DNA from 3 places in the Streptomyces sp. NRRL S-378 genome. Region 2 is predicted to be linked to each of the others. Evidence: riboswitches for the same ligand, from Rfam matches in the RefSeq annotation. Region 2 holds a riboswitch; each other region holds the start of a gene.

Region 1 (10,065 bases), on a different contig from region 2:
CCGCAGGGGCGGCGGGGGCAGGCCGGAGGCGTCCGCCGGGCGGGGGACCGACAGCCGGTGGACCGCGTCGAGCAGGACGTGCGGACGCTCCCGCACCTCGTCCGACGTGATGCCGAGATCGCCGCCCAGCACCTTCGCGGCGCGGCCGAGCAGCTCCTCCAGCGGGTGCGCGGTGGGGGTGAGCCTGATGACCGGCCAGCTGTCGGCGCCCGGCATGGGGAGGCCGCCGCTCCGCAGGGCCGGTACGAGGCCGGCGTTGAGCAGGGAGGACTTGCCGGCGCCCGACGGGGCGACGAGCATCAGGGGCCCGCCGCCGATCCGCTCGAAGACGCGTTCGGTCAGCTCGGCGGTGGCCCTCTCCCGGCCGAAGAACCACCGGGCGTCCTGCTCGGTGAAGGCGGGCAGGCCGCGGTAGGGGCACTCGGCCTCCGTCCGCGGCCCGACGACGGTGACCGTGTCGCCGGCGGCCCCGCCCTCGGACGACTCCGCCTCCCGGGCCATCCGCAGCAGTTCACCCCCTGCCTGCAGCACGTCGTCGCAGCGGCGCGCCACATCGACGGTGACGCGCTTCGAGCCGGTCTCGATCTTGCTCAGGTAGCCCTTGCTGTAGTGCGTCTCGCGGGCGAGGTCCGCCAGGGACAGGCCGCGTTGCAACCGCAGACGTCTCAGTTGGGCAGGGAAGGGCCGTGCGGCGTCGTCGGACTCCCGCAGGTGGTCGGTCTTCCGCCGGCGGTCCGGATCCCCCACGACATCCCCCATGGCAGTGCGCCCAGGCAGTGAGACGGCACGGCCCAGGCTACCGCGAGGGGCAGCCGGAAACGGGGATCTTCTGGCCGGTATGACGAGAACAAGAGCTTCCGGAGCCGAAGCGCGACGGCTCCGGAAACCCTCCTCCCCGGGTGCTACCGGTTGAGGCGGATGGAGTTGATCGGCGTGAGGTCGGCGTACACACCGGTCTTGGCGGCGATGGGGCTGCCGCAGCCCGCGCCGTTGGAGCCGGTGCACAGGTTTGCGGTCGCACCGCCGTACTGGTTGTTCAGCACCCAGTGCTTCCCGAACTGGTTGCTGAGGTTGTGGGCCCCGTACCGGTAGAAGACGTGCGTCGGCTTGACGGCCGGGTTCTCGTTCTGCGGGTAGATGCAGACGGCCCCGTCCGGGCAGCCGGCCCAGGTGTCGACCGGCTTCGCCTCCACCGAGGCGCTGAGCGCGACCACGGCGACGGCGGAGGTGGCGAGGGCGGCGGCGCCGCGGAACAGCTTGCGCATGGTTTCCCCTTGCGGTTCGTGCCTCGTGCTGACGGATCCAGGCTGGAGCCGCCGGCGCGGCGGGGTCGACGGGTTGCCCGTTGCCCGTCCCGGGGGCGACCGGGAAACCCGTCGCGGCCTGTGCCGATGCCGACCGGTGGGCAACGGGGGCGGCGCGGTACGCAGCGCCGTGCCCGCCGGTATGACGATCCACTCTCCGGACGTCAAAATGCGGCCGTTTGCCCACGGCATGCATCGATACGCTGACCCAATGCGGCGATATGTCCCAATCGCCCATAACTTCTGCAGGGTGACGAACCGACAACTGAAGTCCCTCACGTGCATCGCCGTCGTCATGGCCGCCGGTTTCGGCGTCTTCGCGCCACCCGCGTCCGCGGCCGGACACCGAGTGCACCCGGGCGACTCGATCCAGGACGCGGTGGACTCCGCGCGGCCGGGCGACATCATCACCGTGATGCCCGGCACCTACTACGAGAACGTGCTGATCACGAAGAGGCTGACGCTGCGCGGCTGGGGAGAGCGGACGGTCATCAGGCCGCCGGCCGCGAAGACCCTGCCGGCCGGGCCGAAGGCGTCGGCCGACGGGCGGGCCGCCCTCGCCTGCTCGCAGGCCGACACCGGCATCTGCGTCATGGGTACCGAGGAGCAGCCGGTCGCCGGGGTCGAGATCCGCGCGCTGACCGTCTCGGGCTTCAAGCGGAACGGCATCTGGGCCTCGTACACCGACCGGCTGAGCGTCGAACGCGTGATCTCCGAGAACAACAGCACCTGGGGCATCGCCCAGGAGCGGTCCACCCGCGGGTTCTTCCGCGACAACATCGCCCGCGACAACGCCGAGTCGGGCATCTTCATCGCCAACACCGTCGCGCGCGAAGGCGGCGCCACCGACACCCGGGGCGCCGTGATCCGGGGCAACCGGCTCACCGGCAACCGGATCGGGGTCACGGTCAGGCGGGTGCGGAACCTCACCGTCAGCGGCAACAACCTCACCGGCAACTGCGGCGGCGTGTTCGTCGTGGGCGACGAGGGCGAGCCCGGCGCCGGTGACCTGACCATCCGCGGCAACCGCATCCACGAGAACAACAAGTTCTGCAAGGGCAACAGCCGCCTCCCCGACATCCAGGGCGTCGGCGTCGTCCTGACCGGAGCCGAAGAGACGATCGTGCGTTCGAACTCCATTCGCGGCAACGTCGGGTCCTCCCCGCTGTCGGGCGGCATCCTGCTGTTCAAGAGCTTCGTGGGCGCGACGAACACCGACAACGTCATCGAGAACAACGTGGTGAGGGACAACCTGCCGGCCGATCTGGCCAACCAGGGCGCCGGGTCGGGCAACCGCTTCCTCAACAACCGGTGCGACACCTCCGTGCCCGCCGGCATGTGCTGACCGGTGTCCCACCTCATCAGGAGAATCGAGGCCGTATGACCACGGTGAGTTCCACCCCCGCCTCCACCCCCGCCCCGGTCCCGGCACCGAACGCGGGCCCCCCGCACACGCCCCCGCCGGCCATGCGCCTGCGGGAGCTCGCCTTCGGCGCAGCCGTCGCCGCCGCCGTACGGGCCGCGGCCCGCCTCAAGGTCGCCGACGCCCTCGGGGAGTCGCCCGCCACCCCCGCCGAGCTCGCGGCCGCCGTGCACGCGGAGCCGAAACCCCTGCAACGCCTGCTCCGGGCCCTGTCCTGCTACGGGATCTTCGCCGAGACCGAGGACGGGAGCTTCGCCCACACGGAGATGTCGCGACTGCTGCGCGAGGACGACCCGCACAGCCTGCGCAACATCACCCTGTGGTGCACGGAACCCTGGACCTGGCAGGCGTGGCCGCGGCTCGACGACGCCGTGCGCACCGGCGACGGCGCGAACATCTTCCACGAGCTGTTCGGCAAGGGGTTCTTCACCTACCTGCACGAGGACGCCCACGAGTCGGCGCACGTCTTCAACCGCGCCATGACCACCTCCAGCGTCCAGTCGGCGCTGGACGTCGCGGACCTCCTCGACCTCACCGGCGTCTCGGTGGTCGCGGACATCGGCGGTGGCCAGGGGCACGTGCTGGCCAGCCTGCTGGAGAAGCACCCGACCGTGCGCGGGCACCTGCTCGACCTGCCCGGCGTGGTCGCAAGGGCCGATCCCCGGCTGCGCGACGGCGGTCCCCTTGCCGACCGGACCGGCATCGTGCCCGGCGACTGCCGCGAGGCCATCCCGGTCGAGGCCGACCTCTACATCATCAAGAACATCCTCGAATGGGACGACGAGAGCACCCGCAGGTGCCTGCGCAACGTCGTCGCCGCCGCCCGCCCCGGAGCCCGGGTCGTCGTCATCGAGAACCTCGTCGACGACACGCCGTCGATGCGGTTCACCACGGCCATGGACCTGATGCTCCTGCTCAACGTCGGCGGTGCGAAGCACACCAAGGAAAGCCTCCGCACCCGGCTGGCGGACGCCGGACTGGTGCTCGACGGCATCCGACCCGTCAACGCGTACCTGCACGCCTTCGAGTGCACCGTGCCCGGGTGATCCTCCCGGCCGGCACGCGCCACGACGCCCCGGAACCGGCGGTCGGCCGGTTCCGGGGCGTCGTCATGCGTGCCGGGCGGCGGCGCCCGTCCGCCCGGACGCCTCAGGTACCGGCCGTCAGGGCCTCGTTGACGAGATCGAGGAACTCGCGCGGCGTCTTGCACTGGTCCGCCCCGGCGGGGAGGGGCCGGCCGTGCCGGTTCTCCAGTTCGCCGACGATGCCGAGCAGCCCCAGGGAGTCGAGCCCCCACTCGTCGAACTGCGCGTCGGGCCGGTTGGCCATCACGGCGGGGTCGACGGCGATGCCCGCACCCTTCTTCATCAGCGCGGCCAGTTCTTCCACGGTCAGTCGGTCGGTCATGGCGGGCTTCTCCTAGGCTCGGGCCGGCGAACGCCGGTCGGTGATCAGGCGCATCTCGGAACGCTCCAGGAAACGCGAGATCTCCTGGTGGGTGGTGGGGACGCCGTCCTTGGCGCTGTCGAGCAGCCGGGCGAGCACCGCCGCCTTGTGGCCGCCCTCGACACCGAGCGTCAGAGCCGGCCGGGCGTCGTGCGGTCCGCGGAGGTCGAGGAGACGCACGACGACGTCGTCGCGCTGGAAGACGGTGCTCGCCTCGATCGGGCTCGACGCGTCGTCCACGGCCGCCTCGTCCTGCGCGGAGAGCAGCCGGGCGAGCTCCGTGCCGCAGCCCTTCTTGGCGGGATAGAACAGCGCGTGCCGTTGGAGTTCCGCGCCCTCACCGCCGCCCGCCGCCACATGGTGCACCGCGGGCAGCGCCGCACGGGTGAAGAAGGTCCGGGCCGAACCGGGGTCGCTGAGATCGCGGTCCTGCTCCAGGTACGGGTTGATGGCCTCCTCCAGCGCCCTGACCTCGGGCTGCAGGGCCACGTGGCGCAGCGCCGCGAGCAGGTCGCCCTCGACCTCGACGGCCCGTACGACCCGGTTGCCGTGCATGAAGAGCGAGGTGCGGCGCAGCCGGGTGTGCTCGTCGACCTGCGCCTGCGGGGACGCGTACCCGCTCAGCAGCTCCGCCACGACGGCCTCGCTGCCCGGCTTGACCGTGAAGGTCAGCGCGTGGCGGACCACACCGTCACCGCGCCGCGGGGCGACCTGGAGGCGGCCCCTGGACCGGTCCGGGCCGTCCGCGGACGCGGGGGCGAAGGCGGAGCCGGCGGGCGGGCCGGGGGAGAAGGCCGCGGCGGCGGCGCCCGGACCGTGGTCCCGGCCGGTCTCCCGCAGCACGCTGAACCGCAGCGAGCGGGTGTCCCGTACGCAGCCGTGCAGGGGCTGGACCGACGCGACGTGCTCCTCGCTGTTGACCCAGGCCAGGAACCGCGGTGCGCTCTCCCACTCGCTGGTGATCAGCCACTGCGACGGATTCTCGATCGACTGGCACAACTCGTCCCGGATGTGCCCGGGGACGGAGGAGACCTGCTTGTGGAGGTCTTCGTAGACCTCCAGGAACTGGTTCTGCGCACCGTCGTACAGATCCAGCAGCAGCACGACCCGAAGTCTCGAGTCGTCGAAGGCGGACTGGGATATCCGTTCCGACAAGGTTGTCATCGTTCACACTCCTTCGAGACCACACGGTCGCCACGGGCGGCGCCACCCGAACCGATCGTGGTCCGATAGCGCCGTCGGCGCGAGAGGAGAGAACCAAGCGGGTGAACGGGCGAGGGAACCCCCCTCGTACAGGGCATGGAAGACCCATGAAGGAAAACGTCGACCACCGCGTCCCGGTCCTCATCGTGGGCGGCTCGCTGGTGGGCCTGTGCACCTCGCTGTTCCTCGGCCGTCATGGCATCACGCACATGCTGGTCGAGAAGCATGCGGGAACCTCGCTGCACCCGCGTGGACGCGGTATCAACGTACGCACGATGGAGCTGTTCCGGGTCGCCCGGGTCGAGGACCGGATCCGTGAGGCCGCCTCGGCCCTGGCGGACAACCACGGCATCCTGCAGGGCGGCTCGCTGACCGGCGACGACCAGGAGTGGCTGTTCGAACAGATCGACCCGGGTGGCGCACTGGCCCGGTTCAGCCCTTCGACCTGGTGCCTGTGCAGCCAGAACGACATCGAGCCGGTCCTCATGTCCGTGACCCCGACGCTCGGGGCGGACCTGCGGTTCTCCACCGAACTGCTCTCCTTCGAACAGGACGAGAGCGGCGTCACCGCGCTCGTGAAGAACCGGGAGACCGGGGAGCACAGCACGGTGCGCGCCGACTACCTGGTTGCCGCCGACGGGCCGCGCAGCCCCGTGCGCGAACAGCTCCGGATCGGCCAGAGCGGCCCCGGCGACCTGTTCCACAACGTGAGCATCACCTTCCGGTCCCGCATGCTCGCTCAGGTGATCGGCGACCGGCGCTTCATCGTGTGTTACCTGACCAAGCCCGACGCCGACGGCGCCCTGCTGCCCGTCGACAACCGGGAACGGTGGGTCTTCCACGCGCCGTGGCACCCCGACCGGGGCGAGACGCTGGAGGACTTCACCGACGAACGCTGCGTCGAGCACATCCGACGGGCCGTCGGCGCACCCGGTCTGGACGTCGAGATCACCGGGAAGGCGCCGTGGCACGCCGCCGAGCGCGTCGCCCAGCGGTACGTGGCCGGCCGGGTCTTCCTCGCCGGGGACTCCGCCCACGAGATGTCGCCCACCGGGGCGTTCGGCTCCAACACCGGTATCCAGGACGCCCACAACCTCGCCTGGAAGATCGCCGCCGTGCTGGGCGGCGCCGCGGGCCCGGGGCTGCTGGAGACCTACGAGGCCGAGCGGCTCCCCGTGGCGCGGGCGACGAGCGAGCGGGCCTCGGCCCGTTCCGCCGAACACAGCCACCCGGGGTACGAGCCGGACCCCGGGTCCGCAGCCGGGGCGCCGGCGCGCGGCGGCCCGCAGAACGGCGTCCTCTCCGTGGCCATGGGGTACGGGTACGGCCAGGGCGCGGTCGTGGGAGCCGACCCGGAGCTGCCGGTCGTGCCCGAACGCATGCGGCTGTGCGGGGACCCGGGCACGCGCGCCCCGCACCTGTGGCTCCGCGAACCGGCGTCGGGGGAGCGGAAGTCCACCGTCGACCTCTACGAGCGGTCCTTCGTCCTGCTCAGCTCCGAGGGCACCCCGTGGAGCGGAGCGGCCGGCTCGGTCGCGAAGCGGATGAACGTACGCCTGGACGCCTACGCGATCGGCACCGGCCCGGAGGCCGACCTGATCCCGGAGGACGGCGGCGACTGGGCCGCCGCGCACGGCACCACCGAGGCCGGAGCGGTCCTCGTCCGCCCGGACGGCTTCGTTGCCTGGCGCTCGGCGGAGGGCGTGGCGGACCCGGAATCGGTCCTCCACAAGGTCCTCACGACGGTGCTGCACCGCCACTGACACCCGGCCCGAAGGCGCCGGACGGGCGCCTTCGGGCCGGATCGGTTCACGGGATCACCGTCGAAGGACCTTTGCGCGTCTCGTCCCGCCTTCCGGATGTTGGACAACTCCACCCGTTGGCGGGGAAGGGCATCTACTCTGGCCGGGCAGCTGGTTCGCCCCGTCCGCCAGGCGGGATGCGTCGTAAGAGGGAACCCGGTGGGAGTCCGGGACTGCCCCGCAGCGGTGAGCGGGAACGACCGCCGTCATACGCACTGGGACCGGACCACGGTCCTGGGAAGCGACGGCCAGTAGGTGCCCGCCGGGAGACCGGCAGGCGTGCCCGCGAGTCCGAAGACCTGCCCGTTGCCCGCGTGCGACCCGTCGTGCGCGGAAACCCCGGTGACCTCGTGGGCGGGTCGGCGACACATCAGGCGGGCGACCGCGGGCGCGTACGCACAGGTACGCCCTCCCGCAACCGGTCGAGGTCCGTCCGATGCGTCATCCCTTCGCGCTCCCGACCCCCACCGGGGTCCACAGGAGACAGCTCGCGAAGGAGAGTTCCGTGACCAGCAAGACTCCCGCCACCGCCGTACGGGCCGGTGCGGCCACCGTGTACGGCTACCCCCGTCAGGGGCAGAACCGGGAACTGAAGAAGGCCGTCGAGGGCTACTGGAAGGGCCGGGTCGGCGCCGACGCCCTCCGGGAGACGGCCCGCGACCTGCGCCGGGCCAACTGGCGGCAGCTGGCCGACGCCGGCATCACCGAGGTGCCCACCGGTGACTTCTCGTACTACGACCACGTGCTGGACACCAGCGTCATGGTCGGCGCCGTCCCCGCACGCCATCGCGCCGCCGTCGAAGCGGACCCCCTGGACGGCTACTTCGCCATGGCGCGCGGCACCCAGGAGGTGCCCCCGCTGGAGATGACCAAGTGGTTCGACACCAACTACCACTACCTGGTACCGGAACTGGGCCCGGACACCGTCTTCACCGCCGACTCCTCCCAGCAGGTCGCGCAGTTCGAGGAGGCCCGCGCGCTCGGCCACACCGCCCGCCCGGTGCTGGTCGGGCCGGTGACGTACCTGCTGCTGGCCAAGCCCGCCCCCGGCGTGGCGGCCGGCTTCGACCCCCTCGCCCTGCTCGACCGTCTGCTCCCCGTGTACGCACAGGTCCTCGCGGACCTGCGCGCGGCCGGGGCGGAGTGGGTGCAGCTGGACGAGCCCGCCCTGGTGCAGGACCGCACCCCGGCCGAGCTGAACGCCGCCGCCCGCGCGTACCGCGAGCTCGGTGCCGCGGCCGACCGGCCGAAGCTGCTCGTGGCCTCCTACTTCGACCGGCTCGGCGAGGCCCTGGCCGTGCTGGCCAAGGCCCCCGTGGACGGGCTCGCCCTGGACTTCACCGGCGCGGCCGCCGCGAACCTCGACGACCTCGCCGCCGTCGGCGGCCTGCCCGGCAAGCGCCTGGTCGCCGGCATCGTCAATGGCCGCAACATCTGGATCAACGACTTCGAGAAGTCCCTCGCCACGCTCGGCACCCTCCTCGGCCTGGCCGGCAGCGTCGACGTGGCCGCCTCCTGCTCGCTGCTCCACGTGCCGCTGGACGCCTCCGCCGAGCGGGACATCGACCCGCAGGTCAGGCGCTGGCTCGCCTTCGCCCGCCAGAAGACCGCCGAGATCGCCACGCTCGCCCGCGGGCTCGCCCGCGGCACGGACGCCATCGCGGCCGAACTCGCCGCCAACCGGGCCGACCTGGCCTCCCGGGCCAACTCCTCCGTCACCCGTGACCCCGCCGTCCGTGCCCGGACCGCGGCCGTCACCGACGCCGACGGCCGCCGATCCCAGCCGTACGGGCGGCGGGCGCCCGCCCAGCACACCCGTCTCGGCCTGCCGCTGCTGCCCACGACGACCATTGGATCGTTCCCGCAGACCGCCGAACTGCGCACGGCCCGCGCCGACCTGCGGGCCGGCCGCACCGACACCGCCGGCTACGAGGACCGCATCAGGGCGGAGATCCGGGAGGTACTGGCCTTCCAGGAGAAGGCGGGTATCGACGTGCTGGTGCACGGTGAGCCCGAACGCAACGACATGGTGCAGTACTTCGCCGAGCAGCTCACCGGCTACCTCGCCACGCAGCACGGCTGGGTCCAGTCCTACGGCACCCGCTACGTCCGTCCGCCCGTCCTGGCCGGCGACATCTCCCGCCCCGACCCGATGACCGTCCGCTGGACCACGTACGCGCAGACGCAGACGGCCAAGCCGGTCAAGGGCATGCTCACCGGGCCGGTCACCATGCTCGCCTGGTCCTTCGTGCGCGACGACCAGCCGCTCGCGGACACCGCCCGGCAGGTCGCACTGGCCCTGCGCGACGAGGTGAACGACCTGGAGGCCGCCGGGACCTCCGTCATCCAGGTGGACGAGCCCGCGCTGCGGGAGACCCTCCCGCTGCGCGGCGCCGACCACGCGGCCTACCTCGCCTGGGCCACCGAGTCCTTCCGGCTCACCACCGCGGGTGTCCGGCCGGACACCCAGATCCACACGCACATGTGCTACGCCGAGTTCGGCGACATCGTCGAGGCCATCGGCGACCTCGACGCCGACGTCATCAGCCTGGAGGCCGCCCGGTCGCACATGCAGGTCGCCGACGAGCTCTCCGGCGCCGACTATCCGCGCGAGGTCGGCCCGGGCGTCTGGGACATCCACTCGCCGCGGATCCCCTCCGTGGACGAGGCCTCGGCGCTGCTGCGCAAGGGCCTGGAGGCCATCCCGGCCGAGCGGCTGTGGGTCAATCCCGACTGCGGTCTGAAGACCCGGGCCTGGCCCGAGACCCGGGCCTCCCTGGAGAATCTGGTCGAGGCGGCCCGCCTGGTCCGCGCCGAGGTGGGTGCCGAAGGCTCCGGCGCCGTCTGACGGGCTCCGTCGTCAGACGGGGAGCGGGGGACCGGCGTA
Region 2 (10,065 bases):
CATGAAGGTCGGCACGATCGCGCTCCTCGCGATCGGCGTGGTCATCGCGATGCCGACGCTGAAGATGCCGTCCATCACCGACTTCGCGGCCCGCGGGGACGGCCCGGTCTTCGCCGGGTCGATGTTCCCGTTCGTCTTCATCACCATCGCGTGCGGCGCGCTCTCGGGCTTCCACGCCCTGGTCTCCTCGGGCACCACACCGAAGATGATCCAGAAGGAGACCCAGGTCCGCATGATCGGCTACGGCGCCATGCTGACCGAGTCGTTCGTCGCCGTCATGGCGATCATCGCGGCCTGCATCATCGAGCCGGGCCTCTTCTTCGCGGTGAACTCCCCTCCCGGCGTCATCGGCACCACGGTCGAGTCGGCCTCACAGGCGGTGACGAACTTCGGCTTCGCCATCTCACCCGAGGCGCTCACCCAAGCCGCCAAGGACGTCGAGGAAGCCAGCCTGCTGTCCCGTACCGGCGGCGCGCCGACCTTCGCACTCGGAATGTCGGAGATCTTCTCCTCGGTCATCGGCGGCGCCGGGATGAAGGCCTTCTGGTACCACTTCGCGATCATGTTCGAGGCCCTCTTCATCCTGACGACGCTCGACGCGGGCACCCGCGTGGGCCGGTTCATGCTCCAGGACACCCTCGGCAACGTCCACAAGTCCTTCAAGGACGTCAGCTGGAAGCCCGGCGTGTGGTTCGCGAGCGCGATCGTGGTCGGCGCGTGGGGCTACTTCCTGTGGGTCGGCATCAAGGATCCGCTGGGCGGAATCAACCAGCTCTTCCCGCTCTTCGGCATCGCCAACCAGCTGCTCGCCGCGGTCGCGCTGGCGGTCTGCACCACGCTGCTGGTCAAGTCCGGCCGGCTCAAGTGGGCCTGGGTGACGGGCGTCCCGCTGGTCTGGGACGCCACGGTGACCCTCACCGCCAGCTACCAGAAGGTCTTCTCCGAGGACGTGAAGGTCGGCTTCTTCGCCCAGCGCGACAAGTACCAGGCGGGCATCGACGCCGACAAGGTGCTGGCCCCCGCGAAGAACATGGACGACATGCACACGATCGTCACCAACGCCACGGTCGACGGCGTGCTGTGCGCCCTGTTCGCGGTCCTGATCATCGTGGTCCTCGCGGACGCGCTGCGTACCTGCGTCAAGGCCGTCCGCGACCCGGGGGCGGCGACGCTGTCGGAGGTTCCGTGGACCGAGTCGAAGATCGTCGCCCCGGCCGGCCTGATCGCGACCGCCGAGGAGCGGGCCCAGCTCGCCGCCGCGGCGGACCGCGGCTCCGGCGGCGGGCAGGTCAAGGAGCCGGTGGCGTGAGCACCGTGCGCAGCGTGCTGGCCAGGGCCCGGTTCTACGTACGGGAGTTCTCGGGGGAGGCCGCGTACGACCGGTACGTGGCCCACGCCCGCTCGCACGACCCGGACGCGGAGGTCCTCACCCGCCGCGCCTTCGAACGCGCCCGTACGGACGCCCGCGAGGCGGACCCCCGCGAGGGCTTCCGCTGCTGCTGACACGAACGAAGGGCCCCGCCGCGTCCTGTGGCGGGGCCCTTCGGCGTACCTCAGCGCACCCAGTCCTTGAGGGGTTCGGCCGGGAGGGTGATGGCCGTGCGGACGACGCCGGTGGACGGCGATGCCTGTCGCCGCGAAGGTGCGCGGCTTCTCGATCCGGTCGCGCCGCTCGGTGTCGGAGGCCCACGAGGTCACCTCAACGGCCATGAGGACCGGCCCGGGATCCACCCGCTTCCTCGACGGCGCTGTCTTTCGACGACGGCGCCGGGTCCCGACAGCCGTCCTGCACACTCGACCGCATGGACATGGTGATCAGAACGGCGGTGCCCGCCGACTACGCGGAGCTGGGCGAGATCACGGCGCAGGCCTACCTCGCCGACGGGCACCTGGACTTCAACGAGGACGACGCGTACCTCAACGTGCTGCGCGACGTGGCCGGCCGGGCCGCCCGGGCCGAGGTGCTCGTCGCCGAGCGCGACGGGCGCGTGCTCGGCGGGGTGACCTTCGCCGCACCCGGCAGCCCGCTCGCCGACATCGCCGGCCCCGACGAGGCCGAGTTCCGGATGCTCGCGGTGGCCCACGCGGCCCGCGGCCAGGGCGCCGGCGAGGCCCTGGTGAAGGCGTGCGTCGAGCGGGCGCGGGCCGTCGAGGGCGTCACGGCCCTGGTGCTCTCCACCCAGCGCGGCATGGCCGGGGCCCACCGGATCTACGTACGGCTGGGCTTCGAGCGCACGCCGGAGCGGGACTGGGCGCCCATCGAGGGCCTGAAACTCCTCACGTACCGACTCAAGCTGTAGCCACGCCGACACTACATGTGGGGGTTGCCGCACAAGGGCGCCCCCACATGTATGCTCATGCCTGCTGTCGCCGCAGGGGAATCCGGTGGGAATCCGGAACTGTCCCGCAACGGTATGAAGTGTCCGGCATCCGGACACCAAGTCCGATGACCTGCCGTCAGCGCGCCCGGATCGACCGAACCGGGTGCCGACACGTCCGGGCCTCGCGGTTGGGCCGGTGGACGCCATGCGGTGTGCCCGTTCCTGCCACGCCCGCATGCGCCCTCGCCCACCGCCGATGACCGGGCCGAGCGAGGGAGAGCTCCCGCCGTGACCATCGCGCCTTCCGCACCGCGCGCCGAGTCCGTTTCTGGCGACAACACCGAGGGCCCGGGGGCCACGCTGCTGCGTACCCTCACCGAACTGACGGCGGACCTCCCCGACACCGACCCCGGCCGCGTCGCCGCCGCCGCGCTCCGCGGCCGCAGCTCCGCCGCCGACGACGCCGAACTGCGGGGGCTGGCCACCGAGTCCGCCGCGGGCCTCATCTCCGAGGACCCCGCCTACTCCAAGCTCGCCGCCCGCCTGCTGACGCTGGCCGTGCGCGACGAGGCCGCGAGCCAGGGCTCCACCTCCTTCTCCGCCTCCGTCGAGGTCGGCCACCGCGAGGGCCTCATCGCCGACCGCACCGCCGAGTTCGTGCGCACGCACGCCGTCCGCCTGGACGCGCTGGTCGAGCACACCCTCGCCGAGGGCGCCGACGACCGCTTCGGCTTCTTCGGCCTGCGGACCCTGCACAGCCGCTACCTGCTGCGCCACCCCATCACCCGTCAGGTCATCGAGACCCCGCAGTACTTCATGCTGCGCGTGGCCTGCGGTCTCGCCGCGGACGAGAGCGTCCAGGCCGTCGAGGAAGTGGCCTCGCTGTACCGGCTGATGAGCCGCCTCGACTACCTGCCCTCCTCCCCCACCCTCTTCAACTCCGGCACCCGGCACCCGCAGATGTCCTCCTGCTACCTGCTGGACTCCCCGCTGGACGAGCTCGACTCGATCTACGACCGCTACCACCAGGTCGCGCGCCTGTCGAAGCACGCCGGCGGCATCGGCCTGTCGTACTCCCGCATCCGCGCCCGCGGTTCGCTGATCCGCGGCACCAACGGCCACTCCAACGGCATCGTGCCGTTCCTGAAGACCCTCGACGCCTCCGTCGCCGCCGTGAACCAGGGCGGCCGCCGCAAGGGCGCCGCCGCCGTCTACCTGGAGACCTGGCACGCGGACATCGAGGAGTTCCTGGAGCTCCGCGACAACACCGGTGAGGACCAGCGCCGTACGCACAACCTGAACCTCGCCCACTGGGTGCCGGACGAGTTCATGCGCCGCGTGAACGCCGACGCCGAGTGGTCGCTGTTCTCCCCGGCCGACGTCCCCGAGCTGGTCGACCTGTGGGGCGACGCGTTCGACGCCGCCTACCGCAAGGCCGAGGCCGACGGCCTGGCCCGCAAGACCATGCCCGCCCGCGACCTGTACGGCCGGATGATGCGCACCCTCGCGCAGACCGGCCAGGGCTGGATGACCTTCAAGGACGCCTCCAACCGCACGGCCAACCAGACCGCCGAGCCGGGCACCGTCGTCCACTCCTCGAACCTGTGCACCGAGATCATCGAGGTCACCAACGACGGCGAGACGGCCGTCTGCAACCTCGGCTCGGTCAACCTCGGCGCCTTCGTGCTCCCGGAGACGGGCGAGATCGACTGGGAGCGCCTCGACGAGACCGTCCGCACCGCCGTGACCTTCCTCGACCGCGTGGTGGACATCAACTTCTACCCGACCGAGCAGGCCGGCCGCTCCAACGCCCGCTGGCGCCCGGTGGGCCTGGGCGCGATGGGCCTCCAGGACGTCTTCTTCAAGCTGAAGCTGCCCTTCGACTCGCCCGAGGCGAAGGCCCTGTCCACCAAGCTCTCCGAGCGCATCATGCTGGCCGCGTACGAGGCCTCCTGCGACCTCGCCGAGCGCAGCGGCCCGCTGCCGGCCTGGGAGCAGACCCGCACCGCGCGCGGCGTCCTGCACCCGGACCACTACGACACCGAGCTGAACTGGCCGGAGCGCTGGGACGCGCTGCGCGCCCGCGTCGCCGAGACCGGCATGCGCAACTCCCTGCTCCTCGCCATCGCCCCGACGGCCACGATCGCCTCGATCGCCGGCGTCTACGAGTGCATCGAGCCGCAGGTCTCCAACCTGTTCAAGCGCGAGACGCTGTCGGGCGAGTTCCTCCAGGTGAACGGCTACCTGGTGGAGGAGCTGAAGCAGCTCGGCGTGTGGGACGCCCAGACCCGTGAGGCGCTGCGCGACTCCTCGGGCTCGGTGCAGGGCTTCGGCTGGATCCCGGCCGAGGTGCGCGAGCTGTACCGCACGGCGTGGGAGATCCCGCAGCGCGGCCTGATCGACATGGCGGCGGCCCGTACGCCGTTCCTCGACCAGTCGCAGTCGCTGAACCTGTTCCTGGAGACGCCCACCATCGGCAAGCTCAGCTCGATGTACGCGTACGCCTGGAAGCAGGGCCTGAAGACCACGTACTACCTGCGCTCGCGCCCGGCGACGAAGATCGCCCGCGCCGCCCAGGCCGCCACCGCCGCTCCGGTGGCCCTCCCGCAGGCCGTCGACGCCGAGGCGCTGGCCTGCTCCCTTGAGAACCCCGAGTCCTGCGAGGCCTGCCAGTAATGAGCTCCAACGACCACAAGAACCTCCTGGACCCGGGCTTCGAGCTCACGCTCCGTCCGATGCGCTACCCGGACTTCTACGAGCGCTACCGGGACGCGATCAAGAACACGTGGACGGTGGAGGAGGTCGACCTCCACTCGGACGTCGCGGACCTCGCGAAGCTGACGCCCGCCGAGCAGCACATGATCGGCCGTCTGGTCGCGTTCTTCGCGACGGGCGACTCGATCGTCGCGAACAACCTGGTGCTGACGCTGTACAAGCACATCAACTCCCCGGAGGCGCGCCTGTACCTGTCGCGCCAGCTGTTCGAGGAGGCCGTGCACGTCCAGTTCTACCTGACGCTGCTCGACACCTACCTGCCCGATCCGGAGGACCGCGCGGCGGCCTTCGACGCGGTGGAGAACATCCCCTCCATCCGTGAGAAGGCGCAGTTCTGCTTCAAGTGGATGGACTCGGTCGAGAAGATCGACCGGCTGGAGACGCAGGCCGACCGCCGCCGCTTCCTGCTGAACCTGATCTGCTTCGCCGCCTGCATCGAGGGCCTGTTCTTCTACGGCGCCTTCGCGTACGTGTACTGGTTCCGCTCGCGCGGCCTGCTGCACGGCCTGGCCACCGGCACCAACTGGGTGTTCCGTGACGAGACCATGCACATGAACTTCGCGTTCGAGGTCGTGGACACGGTCCGCAAGGAGGAGCCCGAGCTCTTCGACGACGCCCTGCAGCAGCAGGTCACCGACATGCTGAAGGAGGCCGTGGAGGCGGAGCTGCAGTTCGGCCGCGACCTGTGCGGCGACGGCCTGCCGGGCATGAACACCGAGTCGATGCGCGAGTACCTGGAGTGCGTCGCGGACCAGCGCCTGGTCCGTCTCGGCTTCCCGCCGGTGTACGGCTCGCAGAACCCGTTCTCCTTCATGGAGCTGCAGGGTGTCCAGGAGCTGACGAACTTCTTCGAGCGCCGCCCGTCGGCCTACCAGGTCGCGGTCGAGGGCACGGTCGACCTGGACGAGGACTTCTGACCCCCTCGAAGCACCGGGAGCCGGGACGCGAGCCGATCGCGTCCCGGCTCCTCGCGTTCCGGGGCGGTGCGTACGCCGCGGGGGCTCAGTGGGCGAGACGGCCCCGGCGCCAGTCGGCGGACCGGAGGCCGTGCCGGGGGCGCGGGGTGGGCGGCATGCCGCCCGCCTTCTGCCGCGGCAGCCACACGAGCCGCGTCTCGACGGCCCGCAGCTCCCGGTCGATCCGCCGCTCGCGCAGGGCCCCGTAGAGGCTGGGGGCGAGCAGCAGGGTGGCGACGGCGAGGACGGCGAGGTAGCTCAGGAACGTGTTCATGTATCCACTGTCGCCCCGTTCACCGAACCCGGCCACTGGCAGGACTGCCATGAAAGAACGAATTACTGCCACACTGGATCCATGATGACCAACGTGGCCGTGGCCCTCCTCGACGAAGTGGCCCCCTTCGAGTTCGGGATCTTCTGCGAAGTCTTCGGGATCGACCGCAGCGACCACGGACTGCCGGTGTACGACTTCGCCGTGTGCGCGGCCGAGGAGGGCCCGCTGACCATGGCCGGAACGGGTTTCGCGTTCGCCCCCGCCCACGGGCTGGAGCGGCTGGAGAGCGCCGACCTGATCTGCGTGCCCGCCTTCCGCAACGCCTCCGAACGGGCCTACCCGGAGCCGCTCATGGCCGCGCTGCGCCGCGGTGTGGAGCGCGGCGCGCGGGTGCTCAGCGTGTGCAGCGGGGCCTACGCGCTGGGCGCGGCGGGGCTGCTGGACGGACGGCGCTGCACCACGCACTGGATGCACGCCCCGGCCCTGGCACGGCGCTTCCCGCGGGCACTGGTCGACCCGGACGTGCTCTACGTCGACGAGGGCCCGGTGATCACCTCGGCCGGCACCGCCTCCGGCATCGACGCCTGCCTCCACGTGGTCCGCCAGGAGCACGGCGCCGAGGTGGCCAACGCCATCGCGCGGCGGATGGTCGTACCTCCCCACCGGGACGGCGGGCAGGCTCAGTACATCCAGCGGCCGCTGCCCCGCACGTCCTGCGACACGGTGGGCGAGGTGATCGAGTGGATGGGCCGCCATCTGGCGGAGGAGATCACGGTCGAGCAGCTCGCGGAGCGGGCGCACATGTCGCCGCGCACCTTCGCCCGCCGCTTCCTGCAGGAGACCGGCACCACCCCGTACAAGTGGGTGCTGCGCCAGCGGGTCCTGCTGGCACAGGAGTTGCTGGAGTCCACCGACGAGACGGTCGACGCGATCGCCGGCCGCTCCGGTTTCGGCAACGCGGCCGCCCTGCGCCACCACTTCCTGCGGACCCTGGGCACCACGCCGAACTCCTTCAGGCGTGCGTTCCGGGGCCCGCAGGTCGCGTAGGACCGGAGGGGGACGCCCCTCAGTCGTTGGGGACGGTCTCGTAGCGCGGGGTGCCCTCCGCCATCTGACGCAGGGCGTCCTTGCGGTCCCGCTTCGAGAGCCGGTCGATGTACAGGTAGCCGTACAGGTGGTCGGTCTCGTGCTGCAGGCAGCGGGCGAAGTAGCCGGTGCCGCGGACCTTGATCGGGTTGCCCTGGGCGTCCTGCCCCTCGACCTCGGCGTAGTCCGGGCGGGCGAGCGAGGCGTAGGCCGTCGGGACGGACAGGCAGCCCTCGTTGGAGTCGTCCAGCACCCGCGAGCCCGCCGGGAGCTCGACGAGCTTGGGGTTGACCACGACACCGGTGTGGCGCACGCCGTCGTCGTCCGGGCAGTCGTAGACGAAGACCTTGGCGTCCACGCCGATCTGGTTCGCGGCCAGGCCGACGCCCTCCGCCGCCTTCTGGCTGGCGAACATGTCGTCGATCAGCTGGGCCAGCTCGTCGCCGAACTCGGTGACGTCCTTGCACTCGCGGTGCAGGACCGGGTTGCCGACGACCGTGATCGGGCGGGCGGTGCCGCGCTCCCGGTGGGCCAGCTCGCGCGCCGCACAGTCCTCGGTGTCCACGACGTACCCGTCGTTCACGACCTCGCCACCATCGACAACCTGGTTCTCCTGCTGCGCCATGTCCGCCGTACGCCTTCCGTAAGTCCCGGTCACCGGTGGTCGTCGATGGCCACCGATGTGCCCGTACAGCCTACGGCCCCGGCTCAGCAGACTTCTTCGAGATCCCGCCACTCGCGGCTGTCGGGGCTGTCGGAGACCCAGCTGTCAAGGAGACCGCGGACCAGTCCGGCCGGTGCCGCGATGCCGCATTCGCGCTCGGGCACCCACAGGGAACCGGAGCCCGCCGTACGGTGCCCCAGCGGCCCGGGGTGTCCCGGCTCGCTGTGGTCGTGCGGATCCAGGTGCTCGCCGTCGCCCTCGTCGCTGGGCATCTCGCTCTCCGAGCAGGTCCGGCACAGCAGCCGTACCGACGAGGACCAGTCCTCGGCGGCGAAGCCCGCGTCCGAGGCGAGCTGTTCCAGCGCGTCGCGGTCCGCCTCGGTGGCCGCCTCCAGCAGCACCACCCAGGTCGGCACCGGGGACGGCGCCCACAGCTCGATCTCGTCGAACACCGGGTAGGAGGGTCCGGCCGCGGTCACCCGTTCGCCGTGCGGGACTCCGTCGTGGAGGACGACCTCGCCCCAGCGCCGCCCCGACGAGGGCAGCGGGATCGACAGGACCTCCAGCCGCGCCGGGTCCAGCCTGCGGCCCCACACCACCTCGGCCTCGCCCTCGGGCGAGAGCCGCACGGCGGCGCTGCCGAGTTCCATGCCGACCGGCTCGCCGTTCCCGCCGCCGTTCGCGCCGTGCGGGTCCCCGGGCACCTTCAGCCCGTACGCCTGCCAGGCCCGCCGGGCCAGCGGCCAGTCCTGGAGGGCGGTGGCGGCGATCCCGACGTTCCACCAGTCGGGGGCCCCGGTCTCGCGGTCCAGCAGGGCCACGGCGCGCAGTCCGGCGGCCCTCGCCTGCTCCCAGTCGTGCCGGAACTTGTGCAGCAGGGCCAGGTTGAACCAGGACTCGGAGAGCCAGGGCTCCAGGTCCGCGGCTCTGGTCAGCAGCGCGCCCGCGTCCTCGTACCGCCCGTCGCCGATCAGCGTGAACGCGCGGTCGGTGGCCTGCCGCCACGAGGCGGAGGGCCGATGCCGTACCTTCCCGAAGATCCTCACGATTCCCGCCTGCCTGGGGGCACCCTCCCAGCGGTGGCTGGGGGACTACGGTGCAGCCTTGCGGACACTCTTACTGGCATCCAACCATGCCCGCTCGGACGGCCGCTCATTACCCATGGGTTACCCCGGTGGGACGGGCACCACTCTGCCACGTCCGCCCCTGGCCAGAACCCTCGCCAGGCACTCCACGACCTCGGGCTGGTAATCGTGCCCGGTGCCCAGGCGGAGCTGTTCCAGCGCGGCCAGTGAGCCGCCCGGGTGACGGTTCCCCCCGACGAGGTCGTCGTACGCGTTCACCGCGCGCACGATCCGGGCCAGCGCGGGCTGCTCCCGGTACGGGTCCGCCTGCCGCTCCACCACCACGGCGACCTCGTCGGGGACCCCGGCCTGCCGGGCCACCTCCCCGCCCAGCCCGGCGATCCGGCGGGCCTCGGCCGCGGGCAGCTCGGCGGTGGCCCCGTCCGGCACCGGGTCGACCAGGGAGAGCTGGCCGATGTCGTGCATCAGAGCGGCGTACTCCAGCACCGTGAGCTCCCGTTCCGACAGGCCCAGCTCCCGGCCGACGGCGCAGCTCAGGGCCGCCACCCGGCGGGCGTGTCCCGGCGGGGTGTATCCGGCGATCTCGGTGGCCCGGGCCAGGGAGGTGATGGTCTGGCGGTAGGTGGTGCGGATCGCGGTGATCCGGTGGAAGGACAGCTGGGTCAGCAGCAGCGGAACACTGAGGACGGGGACGGCCCACAGCCCCGCGGCGGCCGCGCCGAGTGCCATGACGACGCCGGTGGCGCAGATCGCCGGGCCGATGCCGAGCTGGGCGCGCAGGCCGTCGCGCAGCAGCGGCCCGTACGGCCAGCCCGTGCGGGCCCCCTCGAGGGCGGCGCCGAGCACGGCGTCGCACAGGGCGACGAGGACCAGCAGGAGCAGCAGGAAGACGACGAGGTAGGGC
Region 3 (10,065 bases), on a different contig from region 2:
TTGATCATCTCCTTGGGGCGGCCCTCGGGCAGCAGGGCCGCCGCGGCCAGTGAGCCGGTAAGCGGGGTCCGCAGCTCGTGCGCCACGTCCGCCGTGAAGCGCTTCTCGGCCTCCAGACGTTCCTGGAGCGATCCGGCCATCAGGTCCAGGGCCTGCGCCACGTCCCGTACCTCGTCCCGGTCGCGGGAGCGGCGGCCCGCCCGCCGCTCGTCCGCGCGGGAGGGGAATCCCACGCGGGCGTCCAGGTCCCCGGCGCTGATCCGGCGGGCCACGGCGGCGGTGGTCGCCAGCCGTCGGCTGATCCGGTCGGCGAGGAAGAGGCCGGCGAGCGCCACCACCCCGGCGGCCAGCGCGGCGGAGGCGAGGATCGCGGTGTCGATGTCCCGCAGCCGGTTGCGGGTGCCCTCGAACGGGATCCAGACGGCGAGGGCCTGCCGGTCCGCGGGGGCCGCGGCCCACATGACGGGCTTGCCGTTCAGCGAGCCGACCATGCTGCCGGTGTCGCCCCGGGCGACCAGGTCGCGCAGCGGGCGGGGAAGCTGGGGAGGGTCGAGGACGATGTTCACGTCGCCGTGCGTGGTGCCGTACTCGTAGTGGCTGAGGGCGTGCTCCAGGGCGGTGTCCGCGTCCTTGCGGACCTCGCCGACGATCTGCCGGGCGACCACGTTGTGCACCAGGACCCCGAGGGCGGCGGCGACCATGCAGCACACCGCCGTCGTGGTCAGGGCGATCTTCCAGCGGAGGCTGCTCAGCGCGTGCATCGCTGCGCGTCCGGGCTGAGCGGGACGCCGGTGAGGGGGGCGCAGTCGTCGAGGGTGAGCTGGCTGAGGTTCATGATCCCGGCCTTCGGGTCCCACACGTAGTCGGAGACGGCGACGTAGGCGGGGTTCGACGTCGGTTCGCGGATCGCCAGGTGTTCGGCGGCCACCTGCACTCCCTCCAGCACCGCCCGCCGGGACAGGATCCGGGCGATCCTGCCGTCGTCCTGGACGGTGTAGACGCGCAGCTCGCTGAGCCGGCCGTCGAGGTCCAGGGCGGTGATCAGCTCCTCCCGGCCGTTGCCCGTCAGGTCGTGGAAGACCGCGGGACGCACCGGGCAGTCGGGGCCGCCGTCCACAGCCTGTGTACAGAGCGCGAGCCGCTGGACGGCCCGGGGGTCGACGAGCCGGCCCGTGCCGCCGTCCTGTTCGGTGGCGGAGGTGACGTCGGCGCGCACGACGCTCACCGGGTTCACCCCGCGCATGCTCAGGTCCGCGACCTCGGGCAGGCCCGGGACGACGGCGGCCGTGCCCGGTCTCTGGGCGGGGTCGGGCGGACCGGGGCGGATGTCCTTCCACAGGCTCTGGGGGGCGTGCACCGTGCCCAGGTCGCCCTCGCTCTGCAGCCCCTCCACGTCGGCGCACCCCGCCAGGACGAGGGCGAGGGCCAGGACGGCCGGGGCGCGGTACATGCTCCGATGCTCCCCCGTCCGGCCCCTCCCGGCCCGGTCAGCGCTCCGGCTGGGTGATGGCCCGGGCTGCCGCGAGCTCCTGGTGGACGGGGGCCAGGACGCCCGACCCGTCGCCCTCCGGCTCGCCCTCGACCCGTACCGGGGTGGTGCTGCTGCGGACGCGGCCGGCCAGTTCGCGCAGCTGCCGGGCGAGCCCTGCCACCTCTTCCGCGGCCGGGGGCGGGGCGCCGTGGTTGACGCGGACGCGGGCGGCGGTGGAGGCGTCCACGATCCGTTCCACGGCGACGACCAGCGGCCACCACACGGCGGCCCGGGTGCCGGTCGGCGGCGGCTCGGTCAGTGCCCGCTGGAACTCGCTGCGTACGCCGGACAGGTCGCGGTAGAGCCGCCGCCGGGCCTGGAGCCGGGCGGTCCGCGCCGCCGCGAGGGCGGCGTCGTCGGCGGCCGGCGCGAAAGCCCGTTCCAGATAGCGGGCGGCGTCGTCGACGGTGTCGGCGAGCCGGTCCCCGATCCGGGTGTGCCAGCTCTCGGGCCACAGCAGGTACCCGGCGGTCAGCGTGATCGCGCAGCCGATCAGACTGTCCAGCAGCCGGGGGCGGATCAGGTCGAAGCCCTGGTGGCTGAGCAGGTCCGAGAGCAGCAGTATCACCGGGGTGATCGCGGCGGTCTGGAAGGCGTACCCCTTGGCGGAGAAGACCGGGATCAGTGCGCCGAGCACCATCATCACCGGTACGTCCCACCAGCCGCGCGGTACCTCGGCGAGCACGGCGGCGGCGACGACCAGTCCGATCGCGGTGCCGAGCGCGCGCAGCAGGGCCCGGGAGAACACCGAACCGAAGTCGGGCTTGAGGACGAAGGTGACGGTCAGCGCGATCCAGTAGGACCGCTCGACCTCGACCACCGATACGAGCGACTGCGCGAGGCCGATGCAGAGGGCGAGCCGCAGTCCGTAGCGCCAGGAGGCCTCGGACAGCATCATGTCGCGCACCGCCCGCTTCGCGCGCACCCTGAGGGCGGCGGGCCGGCCGAGGCGGTCGTCCACGTTCGAAGGGTCCGCTTCGGCGAGGTGCACGACGGCCGCGGCGTGGCGCAGGGCCGCGTCGAGGGCCCGCTCGGCGGGGGTACGGGCGGGGGGCAGGTCCAGTACGGGTGTCCCGGTGCGGCCCTCCTCGACGGCCACGGCGAGCTCCCGTACGGCGGCGGGGATCCCCGGCGGCAGAGGGCGGCCGCGCAGGTGTGCGGCGGGCGCGGCCTCCACCAGCGGGATCACCACGTTGAGCTGGGCGAGCATGCGGACGATTGACGGGCTGCGCCCGTGCACCCGGGCCCGGCGGCCCAGGATCAGGTCGTAGGCCTGGTTGAGTTCCTGCGTGACCCGGCGGCGCTGCTCGTCGTAGAGGTCGGCTGGGCCTCCGGCGGCCTCCAGGGTGTCTGCCAGGGCCCGGTAGGTGGCGGCGACCGCTGCCCGTTCGGGCCGGTGGCCGCGCAGGGGCCAGCCCAGCAGGGTCAGTGCGAGGACGAACAGCCCGCCCGCGCTCAGCAGCAGGGGGGCCGTCCACCAGGGCTGCGGCATCGGGAGCCCGGCGCCGACCACGGCGTTGAGCAGGAGCAGCAGCCCGGACACGGAGGCGACCGTGCCGATGGAGGAGATCATCCCGGAGATCAGGGCGATGAGGGTGAGCACGCCGACGGCCACCCAGCCGTGGCCGTAGACGAGGGTGCCCAGGGCCACGCCGACGGCGCCGAAGAACTGCGGCACGGCGATGTTCAGGACGCGCATCCGGTAGGCGTCGGCGGTGTCGCCGATGACCCCGGACAGGGCGCCCATGGAGGCGAGCGCGCCGTACTCGGGCTCGTTCAGGGCGAAGCCGACGGCGAGCGGGACGGACAGCGCGAGCGCCGCCCGGGCCGCGGCGGCCCAGGGGACGGGCGCGGTGGTCGGCCTCAGCCCTTCGAGCAGCCAGGCGGGCGGAGCCAGCGGATGGTGCCGGGCTCGCCGCGACGATATGTGTTCGGTGCGTTCGGTGCTCATTCCGCTTCCGTGCCGCCGCTCGCGAATCGGTTCTTCTGCGCTCTTCTGCGTCGTTCTGCGCGTGTTGTACCTTCCGAGCTTATGGGGTGCGGCGTAGTCGTCCCGTCACCCATGCCGCCAGGGCCGCCGCGAGCCCGATCAGCAGCACGACCCAGGCGGTGGTCCGCAGGAAGGCGGTGAGGGCGTCGTACACCGCGCCGGCCGCGGCCCGGTCGATGTCGGCGGGCAGATCGTCCAGGGTGAGGCGGCGGCACACCTCCACCGTGAGCCACAGCAGTCCGGCCCCCACCGCCAGACCCAGTCCGGTGGCGATCACGGCACGCCGCCGGTGGACGGCCACCGCGACGGCCGACACGGCCAGGGCCAGGGTCAGGACGGGAAGCCAGACGCCGGCGATCTGGAGCATGCGGAACCCCTTCCGGAGGGCGCCGAGGTTGTCGTACTCCATGACCTCCACGGACAGCCGCGTCACGGGGATGCGGTCCGCGAAGGGCACCTGGTCGGAGACGAGTTCGCTCTTGATCCGGTCGATGACGGGTGCGAGGTCGATGGTGACGGCGTTGCCCTGGCCGGTGGTGAGCGCGTTGAAGAAGGCGGCGTGGGCGGCGCGGTTGGCCGCGTCCCAGGCCGTCCGGTAGGCGGGGGTGTCGGCGAAGGAGTGCAGGGCCTCGCCGAGCAGGGCGTCCACGCCCGCCTGGAAGGGGCCCGCGTCGATCTGCCCGGTGAGAGCACGGGCGGTCCGGGTGACGACGACCTCCTGCACGGCCGGGTTCTCGGCGAGCGGGGACATGGCCGCGGTGTAGCGGTCGGCGTCGCCCAGTTCGCGGTCGGCCCAGTACGCGACGGCGCTCGCGGGCACGAGGAGGGCCACGAGCACGAGGAGAACCGCCGACAGGATGCTGCGCACGTCACCAGGGAAAGCGGGGACGGGCCGGGGCGCGAGCGGTGTTGCTGCGGTCGGGTGGTGGGTCCCCCGACGGCGTGGGATCCTTGCGCCCCTTATTCTGGACATCTAATATCCAGATTATGAGGATGAGCGAGGGCGTCGAGTGGGCGCTGCACAGCTGCGTCAACCTGGCCTGGAGCGGGCCGGACCGCGCGGTGTCGGCGGCGCGGCTCGCCGCCTGGCACGACCTGCCCGCGGCCTACCTCAACAAGCAGCTGCAGGCGCTGGCCCGGGCGGGCATCCTCACCTCCAGCCCCGGACCGCGTGGTGGCTTCCGGCTGGCGCGGCCGCTCGCCGCCGTTTCGCTCATGGACGTGGTCGCCGCCGTCGAGGGGCCCGAGGAGGCCTTCCGGTGCGCGGAGATCCGTCGGCAGGGGCCCGGTGCGGGCGCGCCGGCGGCCGAGGGCGCGGACGCCGCCGACTGTGCCATCGCGCAGGCCATGGCCCGGGCCGAACTGGCCTGGCGCAAGGCGCTCGCGGCCCAGAACCTCGACGAGATCCGGCAGCAGGCCGAACGGCAGGCCCCCGAGGCCCCGCAGCGGCTGCGTGCCTGGCTCGCCGCGCAGTAGCAGCAGACACTCCGCGTACGGACACGGATACAGGGAGCTCGGCATGACGCGCAGCATCATCAACCCCGCAGGACTCCACACCCCGACCGGCTACGGCTACAGCCACGTTGTCTCCGCCCCCGGCGAACAGGTCTTCATAGCCGGCCAGTACGGCTCCGACGAGAGCGGCCACGTCGTCTCCGACGACTTCGCCGACCAGGTGGAACGGGCCTTCGCCAACCTCCGCACCGCCCTCGCCGCAGCCGGTCTCGGCCCCGCCGACGTGGTCCGCATCGGCACCTACGTCGTCGACCACGACCAGCGGAAGCTGGAGGTGCTCCTGAAGCACCTGCACGCCACCTGGGGCACCGAACTTCCCGCGCAGACCCTCATCGGGGTCGCCGCCCTGGCCCTGCCCGGCATGCTCTTCGAGATCGACGCCGTGGCGGTGCGCACGCCCTGAGCGCCGGTCCCCTGATCCACTTGCCGGGCGGAGGCAGCGGGTGTGCCCTGGAGGATGGGAGAGAGGAGCCCGTCATGGCACATGCGGCACACGCTGCCCCCCGGCAGCACCGGCAGATGGCGGACATGACCCACCTGAGCAAGGGCGCCTACGTGAGGCCACTGCTCCTCGGACTGGTCTACGGCGTCTGGTGCGCGTTCATCGAGCGCCAGGAGGGCCCGGTCACCGCGGCCAACGTCTTCTACGGGATCCTCTGCGGCGTGGTCTTCGCGGCGATCATGTTCGGTCTCGCCAGGGTCGGCCCGCGGATGATGCGCGAACTCCACGCCGCCGCCTACGGGGCCTTCGGCGGTATCGCGGTGGGCTACCTGCACAGCCTCACCGACGAGTCGATCCTGAAATCGGTCGTGATCGGTCTGGCGGTCGCCGTGGGCGTCGGCGCCACCGCCTTCTACCGCTACTACACGCACGAGGACTGAGCGGGGCCGCCCGGCCGGGCTCACAGCGGCGCCGGCTCCCCCGCCCCCTGGTCAGGGGCGGGGGAGCCGGCGCCGTTCCCTGTCCGCGCGGCTGTCAGGCGGCCGGGCCGCCGGCCGCGGTCCGCTGCGGATCACCCTCGTCCTCGACGGACGGGGCCGGGGTCTTCGGCGGGGCGGGCGGCTCGGCCTGGCGCACGGGCGGCGCGAAGCGGGTGACCTCGGCGCGGAGCATGGCGTTCAGTGCGGCGTACGGGTCGATGGGCATGGCGGAACCTCACGGTGCTCAGGGGGTGTGGGGGGATGCGCTGGGGACTCGGTCCGCTCAGCAGCGCAGCACCACACTCCGCACCGTCCGCAGGGACAAGGCCGGTTCGGCCGCCTCCCCTCGGGGCCCGCGCCCCGGGGCGTCGCCCTGTTTCACGTGAAACAGGGCGAGCGGGATCCGCTGCACACAGGCCGGCCCGCGCGCGGCCGCACGGACGGCCGCGCGTGCCTCGGGATCGGCCGCGGGATCGGACTGGCCCTCCGTGGGCTCGGCGGGCTCGCCGGGAGCGGTGGGCTCCGCGGGGGCCGAGGAGGCCGGGCGGTGCTCCGCGGCGGCCGCTCCTGCCGGACCGGCACCGAACACGCACAGCAGTACGACGCAGGCTGCGGTGAGCGCCCTCGTCAGTGCCGTGCGTGCGTGTTGCCTCCAGGTCATGCGAGGGGTGTGCCCCGCCACGCCGGAGGACTCCCGTACGGACCCCCAGAAGCCTCCGACCGGGGGACGAAGAGACTCCCCTCGGCTGACAGGCCGCCAGGGGTCAACTGCTGCTGCGGTGCCCGGTCAGGCGGGCCAGTACGGCGGTCTCCCCGCCGATCACCCGCAGTTGGGCGTGGCCGGGAGACTCCTCGCGCCCCGGCGCCCTGCCGGGCGAGACCCCTACGACGGTGAACACGGCGGTACGGCGGTCCGCGCGCGGGATCTCGATGGTCCGACCCCGGCGCAACTCCCCCAGCCGCAGGCCCGTTCCGGTGACCACCGCCGTTCCGGCAGCGCCCGGCGCCGGTCCTCCGGAGTCCCAGGCCGCCTCCTCGCGGTCCCCGCCGAACGGCACGTCGACGCCCAGGCTCGGGATGCGCAACCGCAGCGGCCGGGCGGCCCGCAGGGGCCCGGAGACCGTTCTCAGCGGCCCCGCGGCGGCCACCCTGCGCGGCCGGGTCACCTCACCGGGGTCGCTCCCGCCGGACTGTTCCAGCTCCCGTACGAGACGGCGGTGGCCGGAGAGCCCCAGCGCCCGCGAGGGCAGTGCGTCGTCGGTGGTCGCGGCTGCGGGCGCGCCGCCCTCGGTCCGCTGCAACACCACGACGGTGGTGGCCAGCAGAGCCACCGTCAGAGAGGCGACGACCCACTTGGCGCGGGGCATGGATTCCCTCCTGTCCGGCTCGTGCGGCCGGGTCATGTGAGCAGTGGACACTTCCTCTGCCCATCGGCACACCGTGAAACACGAGAGACTGACATGGAGTCACGGGCGTGTCGTCGCACGATCGGGGAGTCTTCGCAGTTCGCGCCGGTCGGGCCCACTGGCCGCCGGGGGCGGCGCGGATACGCCCGAACGGGTGAGGGCCCGACGGCGCCGGCGGTGGGTCCGGCGGCGCCCGGCGGCCCCGGCCGGAGAGGTCACATGACGACGGCCGCCGTGCCCGCCCCCATGAGCGCGGCGGCCAGGTGCATGGCCGGATGGCCGTAGTCGCCGTACCAGAGATGGCGGGCCAGACCGCCGAGCGCCGCCAGCGCGGCGATGATGCCGATCTGGCCGAACAGCGTGATGGCGCAGCAGGGGGCCAGGAGCAGCAGGAAGGAATTCAGCCAGAAGGGTGCGGCACCCGTCCAGCCCCGCCATTCCCTGATCGCCGTCGCCATGGACCATCGGCCTTTCATCGTCAACTCGTCGGCTGCACAGCCTCCTTGGGCGCGGGAGCGGACACAAGGGCCCGGTCGGCTAGAAAACCGAAGGCCAGGCCGAAAGTCGTCCACACCGTGGTCCGCACGGCCGGGGACGCCGGAGGGCGGTGGCCGGGGAAGCGGATCAGTGGCAGGGGAACCCGAGCAGGTGGCGGCCGTCGTGCAGCCACTCGTGGATCGTCTCGCCCTCGAAGACGGCGGTGGCGCCCTGCTCGGCGCCGACGAAGTAGAGCAGGACGAGCATCAGGACGCCGACGAACGCCGCCCAGGGGGCGAGCGCGGAGAGCGAGAGAGGAGTGAGGGCGGGGGCGTTCGTCGTGGGCACGACGGAGTTGGCCATTGCAGAACCTCCAGAGGGAACACGCGTCCCGGTCAGTGGTGCGCTCGACGACGGCGGCGGGTCTGACTTGCCTCCCCTCCGGGAGGATTCACAGTGGCGCGACCGTGCCGGATTCTCACCGGTGCTTCCGCCGTACCGTCGTCATGGACTTGTCTCGTTCATGACGGTACCGCGCTTAGGCTCCCCTCATGAAGAGTCAGTCGGTGCGCGTCCATCTCGTGCGCCCCCCACTGGACACGGCTGCCCGCCAGGGCCGCTTCGGCCATCCGCGGCCGTGTCCCGGCCACGAGGGCCTGCGCGGGCCGGACACCGGGGAGTGGGCCGGCCGCACCCTGGACGAGGTGGCCGCGCAGGCACCGCAGGCCCTGCACGCGTGGCTGACGGACCCCGGGTACGCGCCGCCGGGCGGGGAGTCCGTGGACGCGCTGATCGCCCGGGTCGGGGCGGAGCTGGCCGGCCTGGCCCCGGGCACGTACCGCGTCGAGGTCGACCAGGCCGTCGTACGGGCGGCCGTGGTGCACGCCCTGGAGCTTCCGGCGGCGGCCTTCTGGCGCCTCGACGTGCGGCCGGAGTGGGTGACCACCCTGACCGGACGGGCCGGGCGCTGGAACCTCCTCGTGGGCCGGCCGCAGGACGAGCTGCCCGACGCGTAGCGCGGAACCGGGTCCGGACCCCGCGACGCGGTCCGGACCCGGCTCACGACCGGCGCGGAGATCGGCGCGTTACGCCACGATCCAGTCGGACGTCGCGATGACCGGCTGCACGCCGTCACGGTGGACGGTGCCCTCGATCAGGCCGTACATGCGGTCCGCCGCGAAGTACACCTCGTTGTCGTTCTTGAGGCCGAAGGGCTCCAGGTCGACGAGGAAGTGGTGCTTGTTGGGGAGGTTGAGTCGCACCTCGTTGACCTTGGGGCAGTTGTCGAGCACCCGCTCGGCCATCTGGTTCAGGGTCTGCTGGAGCGAGTACGAGTACGTCTCCGCGAAGGCCTCCAGCATGTTCTTGCGGACCTTCTTGTACGCCTGGTCCCAGTCGTACCCGGGGTCGTCGGCGGCCAGCGCCGAGTGCGCCCAGCGCGCGGTGACCTTGGTCGCCAGGATGCGGTCGTACGCCTCCTTGAGCGTCGTGTACTTGTCCTTGATGTACCCGTGGAACTCGGAGTTCGTCGAGTTCATCACCGTCAGGTCCTTCAGGCCCGAGATGACCTGGAGGCCGGTCGTCTCGCTGTACGTGATCTGCGCGGTGCGCACCTCCTGGCCCTTGAGGGCGAAGGAGTGCTGCTCCTTGCGCGTCGGGACCGGGATGCGCTCCCAGGCGAATTCCTCGATGCGGATCTGGGCCTCGCGGATCGGTGCCTGCGAGGAGACGAAGTGCTTGGCGAGCAGGATGCCGAAGGCCTCCGGGGACTCGATGCCGTGCTCCTTGCCGAAGGCGTACACCGTGTTCTTGGTGGTGTCGGTCGGCAGGCAGTTGGCGTTGTCGCCGGTGAGGTGGACGTCGCGGAACTCACCGCGGAGCGCGACCGAGACGTTGAGGTCGCGGATCTCGTGCCAGGAACCGTCGTTGCCCTTGCGGGTGACCTTGACGATGCGGTTCTCGGCCTTGCCGTACTGGTTCTGGGCCAGGACGTGCTTGCTCATGCTGTCTTCCTTCGGGTACTCGGGAACACGGAGTCCGTCTTTCTGGATCCCGTACGCCCGGCGTCCAGCGGTCGTCCCGCTCCCCGCCGTTCGGCCCCGAGGGGGCCGCCCCGGGACTGACGTGCATCCCGGTCCGTAGGTGGTGCTCGGCCTGCTCAGGCATTGGTGGCCTGCACGGATTGCAGCACGCGCGCAGCGGGTTGACCACCGCACGGATCCTCC

The links. Region 2 has a riboswitch for cobalamin ahead of IH80_RS0125120 (ribonucleoside-diphosphate reductase subunit alpha). Riboswitches for the same ligand answer to the same signal wherever they lie in the genome.
Region 1: linked by a shared signal. The riboswitch ahead of metE (5-methyltetrahydropteroyltriglutamate--homocysteine S-methyltransferase) and the one ahead of IH80_RS0125120 (ribonucleoside-diphosphate reductase subunit alpha) in region 2 are both predicted to bind cobalamin.
Region 3: linked by a shared signal. The riboswitch ahead of IH80_RS0100170 (CbtB domain-containing protein) and the one ahead of IH80_RS0125120 (ribonucleoside-diphosphate reductase subunit alpha) in region 2 are both predicted to bind cobalamin.

The regions. Positions count from the first base shown of each region.
Region 1 is NZ_JOBX01000013.1:123,893-133,957, forward strand. It holds gene IH80_RS0112665 (helix-turn-helix domain-containing protein) at 1-747, opposite strand, end outside; gene IH80_RS0112670 (hypothetical protein) at 903-1,265, opposite strand; gene IH80_RS0112675 (right-handed parallel beta-helix repeat-containing protein) at 1,600-2,649, shown strand; gene IH80_RS0112680 (methyltransferase) at 2,685-3,773, shown strand; gene IH80_RS0112685 (acyl carrier protein) at 3,877-4,134, opposite strand; gene IH80_RS0112690 (SchA/CurD-like domain-containing protein) at 4,147-5,337, opposite strand; gene IH80_RS0112695 (FAD-dependent oxidoreductase) at 5,484-7,139, shown strand; cobalamin riboswitch at 7,274-7,500, shown strand; gene metE (5-methyltetrahydropteroyltriglutamate--homocysteine S-methyltransferase) at 7,615-10,026, shown strand; gene IH80_RS0112705 (TetR/AcrR family transcriptional regulator) at 10,039-10,065, opposite strand, start outside.
Region 2 is NZ_JOBX01000039.1:42,187-52,251, forward strand. It holds gene IH80_RS0125105 (carbon starvation CstA family protein) at 1-1,309, shown strand, start outside; gene IH80_RS0125110 (YbdD/YjiX family protein) at 1,306-1,503, shown strand; partial or broken gene IH80_RS46225 (Uma2 family endonuclease) at 1,615-1,728, opposite strand; gene IH80_RS0125115 (GNAT family N-acetyltransferase) at 1,803-2,300, shown strand; cobalamin riboswitch at 2,345-2,474, shown strand; gene IH80_RS0125120 (ribonucleoside-diphosphate reductase subunit alpha) at 2,610-4,997, shown strand; gene IH80_RS0125125 (ribonucleotide-diphosphate reductase subunit beta) at 4,997-6,013, shown strand; gene IH80_RS44895 (hypothetical protein) at 6,099-6,326, opposite strand; gene IH80_RS0125135 (helix-turn-helix domain-containing protein) at 6,408-7,373, shown strand; gene def (peptide deformylase) at 7,393-8,037, opposite strand; gene IH80_RS0125145 (tetratricopeptide repeat protein) at 8,121-9,122, opposite strand; gene IH80_RS0125150 (HD-GYP domain-containing protein) at 9,243-10,065, opposite strand, start outside.
Region 3 is NZ_JOBX01000001.1:31,398-41,462, reverse strand. It holds gene IH80_RS0100225 (sensor histidine kinase) at 1-761, opposite strand, end outside; gene IH80_RS0100220 (hypothetical protein) at 749-1,450, opposite strand; gene IH80_RS0100215 (FUSC family protein) at 1,488-3,482, opposite strand; gene IH80_RS0100210 (hypothetical protein) at 3,562-4,389, opposite strand; gene IH80_RS0100205 (RrF2 family transcriptional regulator) at 4,515-4,997, shown strand; gene IH80_RS0100200 (RidA family protein) at 5,041-5,439, shown strand; gene IH80_RS0100195 (hypothetical protein) at 5,514-5,918, shown strand; gene IH80_RS44490 (hypothetical protein) at 6,013-6,183, opposite strand; gene IH80_RS0100185 (hypothetical protein) at 6,241-6,618, opposite strand; gene IH80_RS40505 (class F sortase) at 6,722-7,324, opposite strand; gene IH80_RS0100175 (hypothetical protein) at 7,579-7,821, opposite strand; gene IH80_RS0100170 (CbtB domain-containing protein) at 7,988-8,203, opposite strand; cobalamin riboswitch at 8,241-8,392, opposite strand; gene IH80_RS38665 (histidine phosphatase family protein) at 8,392-8,856, shown strand; gene pucL (factor-independent urate hydroxylase) at 8,926-9,843, opposite strand.